DNA from 2 places in the Exiguobacterium sp. SH0S2 genome. Region 1 is predicted to be linked to the other one. Evidence: riboswitches for the same ligand, from Rfam matches in the RefSeq annotation. Region 1 holds a riboswitch; the other holds the start of a gene.

Evidence for each region. Region 1 has a riboswitch for S-adenosylmethionine ahead of msrA (peptide-methionine (S)-S-oxide reductase MsrA). Riboswitches for the same ligand answer to the same signal wherever they lie in the genome.
Region 2: it holds a riboswitch for S-adenosylmethionine, as region 1 does, so the genes downstream of both, EVJ21_RS10435 (methionine ABC transporter ATP-binding protein) here and msrA (peptide-methionine (S)-S-oxide reductase MsrA) in region 1, are expected to answer to the same signal.

What each region holds. Positions count from the first base shown of each region.
Region 1 is NZ_SJVB01000001.1:75,346-81,682, reverse strand. Features, by position in the region: gene rlmN (dual-specificity RNA methyltransferase RlmN) at 1-15, opposite strand, end outside; gene EVJ21_RS00415 (amidase family protein) at 85-1,479, opposite strand; gene EVJ21_RS15405 (hypothetical protein) at 1,600-1,761, shown strand; SAM riboswitch class I at 1,806-1,905, shown strand; gene msrA (peptide-methionine (S)-S-oxide reductase MsrA) at 1,967-2,485, shown strand; gene EVJ21_RS00405 (GRP family sugar transporter) at 2,515-3,378, opposite strand; tRNA gene EVJ21_RS00400 (tRNA-Ala) at 3,523-3,595, shown strand; gene EVJ21_RS00395 (four-helix bundle copper-binding protein) at 3,711-4,043, shown strand; gene EVJ21_RS00390 (3'-5' exonuclease) at 4,111-4,677, shown strand; gene EVJ21_RS00385 (bifunctional glycosyltransferase family 2/GtrA family protein) at 4,705-5,766, opposite strand; gene EVJ21_RS00380 (sodium:calcium antiporter) at 5,878-6,337, opposite strand, start outside.
Region 2 is NZ_SJVB01000003.1:349,347-355,683, reverse strand. Features, by position in the region: gene EVJ21_RS10445 (PTS sugar transporter subunit IIC) at 1-116, opposite strand, end outside; gene EVJ21_RS10440 (thioredoxin family protein) at 307-564, shown strand; SAM riboswitch class I at 1,017-1,122, shown strand; gene EVJ21_RS10435 (methionine ABC transporter ATP-binding protein) at 1,201-2,229, shown strand; gene EVJ21_RS10430 (methionine ABC transporter permease) at 2,219-2,881, shown strand; gene EVJ21_RS10425 (MetQ/NlpA family ABC transporter substrate-binding protein) at 2,911-3,741, shown strand; gene EVJ21_RS10420 (MDR family MFS transporter) at 3,846-5,060, shown strand; gene sufC (Fe-S cluster assembly ATPase SufC) at 5,233-5,994, shown strand; gene sufD (Fe-S cluster assembly protein SufD) at 6,007-6,337, shown strand, end outside.

The sequences.
Region 1 (6,337 bases):
TATAGATGATTTCATTGTAATCTGTCCTTTCTTCAATCCGCATACGTACCATTGTAGCGGACGTGAGCGACAGGTGCAACGTTCTTACATAGGCGGGATCGGACGCGTCACGTGGCGTTCGAACGCGTAGGCGATACGGATGAGGTCTCGTTCCGCATAGCTCGTACCCGTGAATGACAGCCCGAACGGTGCCCCGCTCTGTTTGAGCTTGTATGGGATCGTGACCGTCGGGTGCCCTGCCTTCGCCGCCATATCGTAATTCAAGTCGTGTGGCAACGCCAGGGCGTGAAGCGTTTGTTCCATCAATAAACGATCGAGGCCGTCCGTTTTCGCGTGCCTTACGTCGGCTAAGCGTCGCTCGAGGTAGCTCGACTCGGTCAAACGCCCTGATAACTGATTCGCTTTCTCGAACGTAACTTGTCCGTGCGGGATCGTTTCCGGGTGAAGCTTGTTCCAGTCCATCAAGTCCTTGAGCGTTTCATACGGGAGCGCTGTCGTCGCCAAATACGCCTCGATCCCGAGCTTGAACTCATGGTAGAGGACGTCGCCTTGGTCAAGTCCGTCGTTTGACGGCAGGTCGACTTCGACGAGCTCGACCCCGCTCGCTTTGAGTAACGCCAGCGCCGCTTGATAGAGCGTCTGTTCTTCATCCGACAGTTCAGCCTTCACGAAACCGACGCGCATGCCGACGGCTTGACGTTCGTCGAGACACGTCCGGTACGGTGGACCGGCCGGTAGATGTGTCGTCGCCGGGTCCGAGTCGTCTTCCCCGCACATCGCTTCTAGTGCGAGCACCGCGTCGCGGAGCGTCCGCGCCATCGGACCGGCCGTATCTTGCGACCGCGAAATCGGGATGATCCCACTCCGGCTGATGAGCCCGACCGTCGGTTTGATGCCGACGATGCCGTTATGGACGCTCGGGTGGATGATCGACCCGCTCGTCTCGCTGCCGACAGCGAGCATCGTCAAGTTCGCAGCGACCGCTGACGCCGAACCAGAACTCGAACCGCCGACGTCGAGATTGTCACCATACGGATTGAGCGTCTGGCCACCGACCCCGCTCCATCCGTTCGGCATGTCCTCCGTCAAAAAATTGGCCCATTCCGATAAATTGGCTTTGCCGAGAATGACCGCCCCGTGCTCACGGAGGCGACGGACGAGTTCAGCGTCACGACCGGCAAAGTGATGCTCGAGCGCCACGGCGCCGGCAGTAGTCCTCATGAGTCCCGCCGTCTCGATGTTGTCCTTGAGTAAAACGGGAATACCGAGGAGTGGCAGCCGGTCTCCGCGTCGGTAGGCACGGTCAGCCGCCTCAGCCTCGAACAACGCGTCCGGGTTCACTTGGATGACCGCTTTCAGTTTATCGTTCAAGCTAGCGATCCGTGTCAAATAGTAGGCCGTCACGTCCCGGGCCGTGAACGTCCCTTCTTTATATCCGCGCTGTGCGGTCTCGATGTCTAGTTCAAATAAGTCTTGCATCCAATTCCCTCCTTATAGGCAATGTTATTCGGTATTCGCTGAATGCATCGAATCTCCTTGTTTTTATCGCCATTGGATGTGCAACTTGTTACACTAGAAGAAACGTTATTGGAGGTAGCCATGTCCCGCTCTTACATCCTTGTTTTACTGTCCGTGTTCGCCCTGTTCTTTCTACAATTGTTCGGGGATGATTTGCCGTGGGCATTCCCTGCGTCCATCGCCCTCATTATCTTGATTGTTGGTGCCACGCTATTTCAACTTCGGCGCACACCAAATCGTTGACGTTTAAACGAGACAGATGATATGATGCTGTCACCAACTACATATCGATATCTTGAGTGAACGAGAGACCTGGCTCTACGACTTCACAGCAACCTGCTTCGGCAAGGTGCTACTTCCAGCAAGGCATCGCCTTGGACGATATGACAAAACGCTCATGTCGATGACATGGGCGTTTTTTTGGAATGAACATGAGGGGGATTTTATTTTGGAAAAAGCTACATTCGCAGGTGGTTGTTTTTGGTGCATGGTGACACCGTTCGAGGAACAGCCAGGAATCGAAGGAATCGTATCCGGTTATACAGGCGGACACGTTAACAATCCGACGTATAAAGACGTCAAGACAGGCACGAGTGGTCACTACGAGGTCGTCGAGATCACGTTCGATCCTTCTCAATTCTCATATGAGCGCCTGCTCGAATTGTATTGGATTCAGACTGATCCGACCGACGACGGCGGCCAGTTCCAAGACCGCGGGCAACAATACGCGCCCGCCATCTTCTATCATACGGAAGAGCAACGCGTGGCGGCAGAACAGAGTCGCGACGCGCTCGCCGCGAGCGGAAAGTTCAAACAACCGATCGTGACGAAAATCTTACCGGCTGACGTCTTTTACCCGGCCGAAGACTATCATCAAGATTATCATAAAAAAAATCCGGCCCACTATAAAGCGGACCGGAAACAATCTGGCCGTGACGAGTTCATCGACCAGACGTGGACAAGCTGACAACGACGGGCCCCATGCCCGTCGTTTTTTTAGCTCTTGGCGAGCCCGAGCATGAATCCAGCGACCACGATCAGACCGATCCCCATAAAGACGAAGACACGTTCTTTCGACGTCTTTTCTTCTTTTAACAAGTAAATGCCACCGAGTGTCGCGACGACGACGTTCAGTTGAGACAGTGCGAACGACGTGGCGATGCCGACTTCTCCGCTCGAGACGAACAACCCGAAGTTCCCGATCCCCCAGGCAAGCCCGGCGAAGATGTTCTTGAACGTTTTCGGATCAAACTTTTTCACATTTTTTTCACGAAGGCTGAACAAGAGCGCGGCGATGAACATCCCGAGTGACTGCGGTAGGATGGCGGTGATGCCGTCGACTTCAAAGTAGTTGGTCAGGACGGCGTACGTCACGTAACCGATGCTCGAAACGAGGAGCACGAGTAGCCCTTTTTTCAAAGCACTACTGCTGTCCGATTCTTTATTTTGTTGATATGACGTCATGACGGCCCCGATGATGATCAAAACGAGGGCCGAGAAGCCGAGCCATAGCTCGGTCGATGTCTTCCAGTCCCCGAGAACGATGACTCCGAACAGTGATGTCCCGACAAGCTGCATCCCTGTACTGATCGGCATCGCTTTCGAGACGCTTAAAATTTGGAACGACTGGAACTGAAGGTACTGTCCGAGCGCCCAGAACACACCCGAAATGAAACCAGTCACGATCGCGAGCGTCGTGAACTCTGGTTTGAAGACGAGCGCGATGACAACCGCCATCACCATCGCGCCGATCGTCGTGCCGATCAATTGTTGAATCGGCTTGCCGCCGACAATAGATACGATAAGCGGGATACTCCCCCACATGAGTGCGGGCAGTAGCGCTAGCAAAATCATCTCCATACGTTGCACCTGCTTTCTTAATATAACATTCTGTCTATTCTTCCCGGCTCTAGCGCTCATTAAACTTCAAAAAAATGATTTTCAAACTTCTTTCGTTTTTCTTGTTGCCAAATCATTTATTAGAATGATATAATAATTTCCAACGGGGCATTAGCTCAGCTGGGAGAGCGCCACGCTGGCAGCGTGGAGGTCAGCGGTTCGAGCCCGCTATGCTCCATTCCTTAAGTCGGTCCACTGATGTGGGCCGGCTTTTTTGTGTCCCCGCCTCGGTTTAAGTCGACACGAACCGGGTAATGATTGTAAGACATCATTTATCTTAAGGGGGACTTCCAATGAACCGAGCCTCTGTCGAAGAGACGATTTTGGCCGTGATCGATTGTATCCGGGCGAGCAACCATTGCTTCTCGAAATGTTTACAAGAAGAAGACCTGCTGATGGTCTCGGAATGTATCCGGTTGACGAAAGAATGTGCCGAAGTCGCCACACTCACCTTGAACGCGCTCGAAACTGACTCTGCGTTCACAAGACCGATCGCGGCGCTCTGCGCGCAAGTGTGTGATACGTGTGCCGTCGAATGCGGGCGTCACTTATACGACCATTGCCAACGTTGCTCTGAGGCGTGCTTGCGCTGCGCCGAGGCGTGTAGGCACCTCTCGGCCGCATGATCGCTTTCCAGTCTAACCTTGTGTTAGACTTTTTTTGTACAGATTTTTAACGAAGAGAGGAACTTTTATGCCACATTCTATTCTAGCAATCGACGTCGAGACGGCCAATCGCGACAGTCGGAGCATCTGCTCTGTCGGTTGGAGTTTACTTACAGACGGTGAAGTCGTCGAGACGAACCAATTGCTCGTCAATCCTGAGGAAGACTTTGACCAAGGCAACATTCGCGTCCACGGGATTCGCCCGAGCGACGTCTGGGACGCCCCGGCATTGCCCGAAGTGCTCGAACAGCTCTATCCGACACTGAACGCCGTCGACGTCGTCATAGCCCATAACGCCGCGTTTGACATGGGTGCGCTCCGCAAAGCGATCGCCAAGTACGACTTGTTCACTTTCCCGACGATTGAATACGGCTGCACCGTCAAGTTGTCCCGCAAGCTATACCCGGGGCTACCGAACCATAAGTTGAACACGATGGCCGAGCATTTGAACGTCCCGTTCATCCACCACGATGCCGCCGAGGACGCCCGCGTCTGCGCCCTGCTCATGCGCGACATGATGATCAAGACCGGGATCACCGACGTGCGCGAGTTGCACCGCTACACGTCGGTCAAACTCGGAACGCTCGCTTATTGACGAAAGGCCCGACAGCTGTCGGGCCTTTTAGCGTTTGAAGATCCATCTTTTTTGGACGTAGTAACTCAATACGAACAACACACTGTCGACGGCGACCTTGAGGATGACCTCGCCGTCCCGGAACAGCAGGAACAACACGTAGACGAGACTCGCCGACAGCGCCATCTGCACAGCGACCAGCCCAAAGTATTTCAACATCGAGCGCTTCGCTTTCGATTTGAAGACGACTTTCCGGTTGACGTAATAATTGAATAACGAAGACACGATTCGCGCCAAAACCGTCGCCACGATGACATGGACTGATTCGAACCATGGATTCAATAAGAAAATCAACAACGCGTAAACGCCGATGTCCATTAAGAATGAAGCGACTGATGATAAAGAATAGGCCAAAAACATGCGATAAATGAGAATCGAATCGATGACTGGACGAAAATGTGAAGACGCGTTCTCGTCAACGTATACCGTTTCGATCGGTGTTTGATGAATCGGTACTTGCAATCGTTTCGTGAACGTCAACATGTTCATCTCGAACTCATAGCGGTTGCCCGGAATATCGATCAGTTGCTTGGCATAGCGGAGCGGAATCGCCCGCAGTCCGGTCTGTGTGTCGTTCAGACGGAGACCGCTGCCGAGCAACATGACAAATCTCGTCATTTGATTGCCGAACCGGCTCCGGAACGGAATCGCAGGCGACGAGAAATCACGACAACCCATGATCAGATGATGCGGCCACTTCACCCCTTCATCGTACAGGTTACGGACGTCCGCCGGCAGATGTTGTCCGTCCGCATCGACGGTGATCACGCCGGTCGTCTCAGGGTACGCATCGACGATGTGGCGGAGCCCGGTCTTTAGCGCTGCGCCTTTACCGGCATTTTGTTCATGCTCGAGCACAGCGGAGACGTCCGCCTTTACGTCATCAAACACGGCACGGCACGTATCGGCACTGCCGTCGTTCACGACGATGACATGGACGAACCCTTTGTCCTTCAACTCCTGGACCAGTGTGACGAGCGCTTGATCAGGGTTATAGGCCGGTATCAATACGACATAGTCGTCTAAACGTTCCACGGCATGCATTTGCATCGCCACCCCTCCTTCTTTCCTCTTATACCCCAGTCAGACGAAAGTGATACCGAGACAAGAAAAAAAACGTGATGGCTTTGCGCCATCACGTCACACAGACGAGCTGATGATTCATCCGGTAAAGATGAGATATGAAGAAACGGCGTAGACGAAGACGACGAGAATCGAAGGAAGGGCGTATCTGACTTTCGATGTCACTTCTTTGCGAAGGACGCTGTACATGACCAAGATCGACAGAATCGTGATCCCGATCGCCGTGACCAAGTGTGATGCCGACACATCCGCTAAAATCGACCCGTTCTGATAAAATACGTCCGACATGGCGATGATGAGCATGTTGAAGATGTTGCTCCCTAAGATCGAACCGAACGCCAAGTTGACGTTACCGAGTTTCAAGGCGACGAATACCGCGACCGCTTCAGGCAGCGACGTCGACGCCGCAATCAAGAAACTACCGACGAAGCTTGAACCGAGCCCTGTGACGACAGCGATCTGGTCACCCGTGATCGACAGCGCCGTCCCGGCCGCCATGATGACGAGTGCCGCGATAACAAACCCGACGCCGGCTTGT
Region 2 (6,337 bases), on a different contig from region 1:
TTCGTTAATTCACCGAGCAATGCGCTCGGGATGAGGGCGATTAAAATAGCGAGACTGAGTCCGTTCAATACGTTCATCAAAAATTGTTTGCCTGTCAGTTTCGTTTGTTCCGTCATAAGTCGATTCACCTGTCCTTTTCTACGTATACGCTGTTATGTACGAAAGCGTTAAAGTTAATGACCATACTATGCCTCTTTTCGTGAAGCGTCAACAGGAAATGTTGAACGATTCAGAAAATTCGTGGGGTGAGCACAACTTTTGAACAGATCGGCTCACATTCATATACTTATAAAAGAGGTGAGAACAATGATTACAGACGGATTGTTATATATATACGCCCCGATGTGTGGAACATGCGCTGTGGCCGAGCGGATGCTCGCCGTCGTCGAAGCGGTCGACCCGACACTCGCGATTGACAAGCAGGACGCCAACTTTATCCCGCAAGAGTTAGAAGCGTATCAAGTCATGAGCGTCCCGGCGCTGTTAAAGCTTAAAGACGGCCAAGTCGAAGACCGATTATATGCGTTCCAAAACGTGCAGCACGTCCTATCTTTCGTTAAATGAGATAGGATGATTAGAATAATCAGAAAATTTTAAATAATCAGTTGACACAGAAAGTTCACGAATGGTATATTCATTACAACATCTTACTTGAACACAATATAGGACGAGATTCTCCAGCCATCAAGACGTTTTAGAACAGCCGGTGCATCACTTTACGCGACTTTTAGGTGGACCTTCCCTTCGATTGTCCCCCAAAAAAATCAAGCGCAGGGACACCTACCGCGTAACCGCATGGTACGTTCTAAGGCCGAGTGATGGATGGCTTGAATCCCCCATATAAGGATGAACACTCTGATCGGGCAAAAGAGTTTCATCTATGGGTTGTCCTTCCGTGACTCAAGGTGCTACGTTCTGTGTCATCCTCGGATGGCACCTTTTTTTGATTTTTCGCACAAAATAGTTTGACATGAAAATAATGTGTCGCTATTATAAAGCTAATCGAATAAACAACACTCTTATCAAGAGAGGCTGAGGGACTGGCCCTATGACGCCCAGCAACCGCGGAGCAATCCGAAATGGTGCTAATTCCAGCAAGGTGAGAACCTTGGAAGATGAGAGCAATCGTTGTCCGTACCGATAAAGTACGCACGTTTGCTCAAACGTGTGTACTTTTTTTGTTGTCAGGAGGGAAAGGTATTGATTCAATTACGTAATGTGGCCAAATGGTTCGACACGAAGAACGGTCGAGTCCAGGCGGTCGATGATGTGTCGCTCACAATCGAGAGCGGCGAAATTTTTGGAATAATCGGATATTCAGGGGCGGGGAAGTCGACGCTCATCCGTCTGCTCAACCGACTCGAGTCACCGTCAAGCGGTGAGATCGTCGTCGCAGGGAGCGAGCTGACGAAGCTCACTCCGAAAGAACTGCGCGGGGTGCGCAAAAACGTCTCGATGGTATTCCAACACTTCAACTTATTATGGTCGCGCACGGTCGCTGAGAACATCAGCTTCCCGCTCGAACTGATTGGGGTACCGGCCAGTGAACGTAAACGCCGCGTCCAAGAGCTCGTCGATCTCGTCGGTCTCGCCGGACGTGAAGACAGCTATCCGTCGCAACTATCGGGCGGTCAAAAACAGCGAGTCGGGATTGCCCGCGCGCTCGCTACAAATCCAGACGTGCTCCTCTGCGATGAAGCGACGAGCGCACTCGACCCGAAGACGACCGATTCGATTCTCGAACTGCTCGTCAGCATCAATAAGAAACTCGGACTGACGATCGTCCTCATCACCCATGAGATGCACGTCATCCAAAAAATCTGTCATCGCGTCGCCGTCATGGAGGCAGGGAAAGTCGTCGAGACCGGCCAAGTCGCGGACGTGTTCCAACATCCGGAACAGCCGATCACGAAAGAGTTCGTCAAACAGATCGGTGCCGTCGACGACATGTCGCTCACGTTCGAGCATTTGAAAGCACGTTATCCGAGTGGCCAAATCGTCAAACTCAAGTTCTTGAACGAGACGGCCGAACAGCCGATTTTATCGGAAGTGTTGAAACAGCACGACATCGGCTTCAACATCATCGGCGGTAACGTGACGCAGTCGCAAGTCGGCGCGCTCGGAACGCTATTCATCCAATTGATCGGAGAGCCGGCTGAAGTCGAGCGGGCCATCGCCTCAATCCGATCGCAGGCAGTGGAAGTGGAGGTAGAAAGCGATGTTTCCTAATGTAGATTGGCAAGTCATGCTCGAACAGACGTGGGAGACGCTCTATATGACGCTCGTCGCAGGAGCCGCGACATTCGTCATCGGTCTCGCCCTCGGCATGCTCTTATATGTCACGAACGAACCGCTCATGATGAAGAATCGTCCGATTTACACGATCATCAGTGCGGTCGTCAACGTGTTCCGCTCGATCCCGTTCATTATTTTGATCATCTTGCTCATTCCGTTCACGCTCCTTCTCGTCGGAACGATGCTCGGTTCGACGGCGGCGCTCCCGGCGCTCATCATCGGTGCGGCCCCGTTTTATGCACGGATGGTCGAGCTCGCACTCCGCGAAGTCGATCGCGGTGTCATCGAGGCGGCCGAGTCGATGGGCGCGACGAAATGGCAGATCGTCTATAAAGTGTTGTTCCCGGAAGCACTCCCGGCCATCGTGTCAGGCATCACCGTGACGATCGTCGCCATCGTCGGTTACACGGCCATGGCCGGAGTCGTCGGCGGTGGTGGTCTCGGGAACTTAGCGTTCCTCGAAGGGTTCCAACGTTCACAAAGCGACGTCACGTTCGTCGCGACCGTATTGATCTTAGTCATCGTCTTCGTCGTTCAGTTTATCGGCGATCGACTCGTCTCAAAAATCGATAAGCGATCAGCTTAATCAAATACAATCATATGGAGGGTTTTATAATGAAATCATGGAAAACAGTACTCGGATTGACAGCAGCATCAGCACTCACAATTCTCGCGGCATGTGGCGGCGGGGACTCGGAATCAGGCTCGGGCGACGATAAGACGCTCATCATCGGCGCGTCGAACGTACCACACGCCGAGATTTTAGAGCACGTCCAAGACGAATATGAAGAAAAAGGCTACACGCTTGAAATCAAGAAGTTCCAAGACTACGTGCTCCCGAACAAGACGCTCGCAGCTGGCGAACTCGACGCGAACTACTTCCAACACGAGCCGTACCTCGAGTCACAAATGGCTGAGAACAAAGACTATAAATTCGCTTCAGCCGGCGGCGTCCACATCGAGCCGATCGGTGTCTACTCACAAGACTACAAATCACTCGATGAGCTTCCGGACGGCGCTGAAATCATCATGAGCTCGTCGGTCGCTGACCACGGACGAATCTTGACGATGCTTCAAACAGAAGGCTTGCTCACGCTCGCTGACGGCAAGACGACAGACGCGACAGTCGCTGACATCGTCGACAACCCGAAAAACTTGGAGTTCAAGACGGACGTCGAAGCGGCACTTCTCCCACAAGCGTTCAACAACGGTGAAGGCGATGCCGTCCTCATCAACACGAACTACGCGATCGATGCCGGACTCAACCCGCTCGAAGACGCAATCGCTCTTGAAGGCGAAGATTCACCGTACGTCAACTTGATCGTCACGCGTGAAGGCGACGAAGACGATGAGCGCGTCAAGGCACTCCTTGAAGTATTGACATCAGAAGAGACACAACAGTGGATCTTGGAGGAGTACAAAGGTGCGGTCGTACCGGTTAAATAATGATTGATTTTAGGCTCGGGACATCCCGGGCCTTTTTTGTTTGCAGTGGTTTTGCTTCAATAATAGAAGTAAACTATTTATATGTAGAAAAAGGGGGGATCCGGGTGAGCATACGACACATTCATCCGCTGACGCTTGGCGTCTTGTTCGGTACATTTTTTGCACGGCTGTCGACGTTTTTTGTCATGCCGTTTTTTGCGATTTATCTCGCGACGCTCGGTTTCTCGGCGAGCGTGATCGGGACGGTGTTCGCGACGTCGGCATTATCCGGTCTATTTATGAGCTTTTTTGGGGGGACGCTGTCTGACCGCTACGGGCGCAAACAGCTGATGTTGATAGGTATCGGTTTGAACGCCTTGACGTTCACAGGTTTCGCACTCGCAACGGAGCTCGTTTGGTTTTACATATTTTCGGTATTGATGGGCGTTTCACGTTCATTCCTTGAACCAGCGTCTCGGGCCTTGATCAGCGACACGACGCAACCCGACCAGCGTGTCATCGTCTATAACGTGCGCTACTTCATGATCAACATCGCTGCGGCGATCGGACCGCTGCTTGCGGTCGTCTTGTCACTTACGGGAGCGAAGAGCGCATTCTTCGTCGTGACCGCCGTCTATGTCCTTTACGGCCTCGTTATCTCGACGTTGTTCCGGAAGTATCCGTTTGAAGAAGGGGACGGCGTCAAAGTGCGGCCGCGCCTGACGGAGACGTTCCGCGTGTTAAAAGAAGACAAGACGTTCCGCTTCGTCATCATCGGCATGATCTTCGCCATCATCGGCTACAGTCAATTCAATTCGACGTTGCCGCAGTTCATCGCGTTTCACGACGGATTTAGTGACGGGTCGCGCCTATTCGCTTATCTGTTGACGGTCAACGCGATCACCGTGCTCATCGTGCAGTATCCGATCATGCGGTTCGGTATTCGCGTCTCGCCAATCAAGTCGCTGTTCTTTGGGATCGCGACGCTCTCGATTGGGCTGTTGTTAATCGGCTTCGCTGCCGAGGTGTGGGTACTATTCGTCGCGATGGTCATCTTCACGGTCGGGGAAGTGCTCATGTTCACGATGACGGACGTGTTGACAGACGATTTGGCACCGGAACATTTGCGCGGCACGTATTTCGGGGCGATGGGGTTGACGGCACTCGGTCAATCGATCGGGCCGGTCATCGGCGGACTGCTGCTCGACGGCTTCGACAACGCGTCGCTCCCTGTATTTGGGAGCCTAGCCGTTCTGACCGCGTGTGGCGCCTTCTTCTTCACCGGCGCGCTACGGGAAAAACAAGCGAATTCGGTTCAAGTTGAGGAAAATGTTGGATAATGTCTTGATTTCCCGATATTCTCATTCTCAACATTTATGTTTTATTGAGAATGAAATATAAGGTGAGTCGCTTGAAATAAAAAATTGCCTAGATTAAGATTAGAATATATCTAATCTACGCCAAAAATGGCGAGAAAACGGAAGGGGTATCCGAATGTCTAACGTACCACACATGAAAATTGATGACCTCCGCGTCTCAATCGAAGGAAAAGAGATCGTCAAAGGTCTTAATCTTGAAATTAAAGGTGGCGAAATTCACGCCATCATGGGTCCTAACGGGACTGGTAAATCAACACTCGCATCTGCCCTCATGGGTCATCCATTGTACGAAGTGACAGGAGGGAGCGTCGACTTGAACGGAGAAGACGTCCTCGAGATGGAAGTAAATGAACGTGCGCAAGCAGGCATGTTCCTCGCGATGCAGTATCCAGCTGAAATCAGCGGAGTCACAAACGCCGACTTCTTGCGCTCAGCGATCAACTCGCGCCGCGAAGAAGGCGAAGAAATCTCACTTATGAAATTCATCCGCGAACTTGATTCGAAGATGGGCGTTCTTGAAATCCCTTCAGAAATGGCACACCGCTATTTGAACGAAGGCTTCTCGGGCGGAGAGAAAAAACGTAACGAGATCCTTCAAATGATGATGATCAAACCGAACATCGCGATTCTTGATGAGATCGATTCAGGTCTTGATATCGATGCGCTCAAAGTCGTCGCTAAAGGTGTCAACGAAATGCGCACTGAAGAGTTCGGCTGCTTGATCATCACGCACTATCAGCGTCTCCTCAACTACATCGAGCCAGATTTCGTCCATATCATGATCGACGGTAAAATCGTCATGTCGGGCGGCAAAGAGCTCGCACAACGACTCGAAGCAGAAGGTTACGACTGGGTGAAGCAAGATCTTGGGATGACAGTAGACACAGAAGCGTAAGGGGGCTGTACGATGACCGTACAATTTGAATTAGATGCACAAGCAGTAGCGGCACGTGCAGAGGCGCTCGGTGGACCAGCATGGATGGTCAACCGACGTAAAGAAGCAGCAGAACTTGCGCCGACTCTCGCCTTGCCTAAAGTTGAAAAAATCAAGATTGATAAATGGGATTTCACAAGCGGAGACGTCGAGCTCGCGAAGCTTGACGGGTTGACGCCTGAAATCGAAGCATTGCTCGGAGACCACCGGACAAACGTGCTCGTTGAACGCAACGGTCATGTCGTCTATAACGAACTTACGATGCCAGAAGGCGTCTTGTTCATGGGAATCCAACAAGCGATGG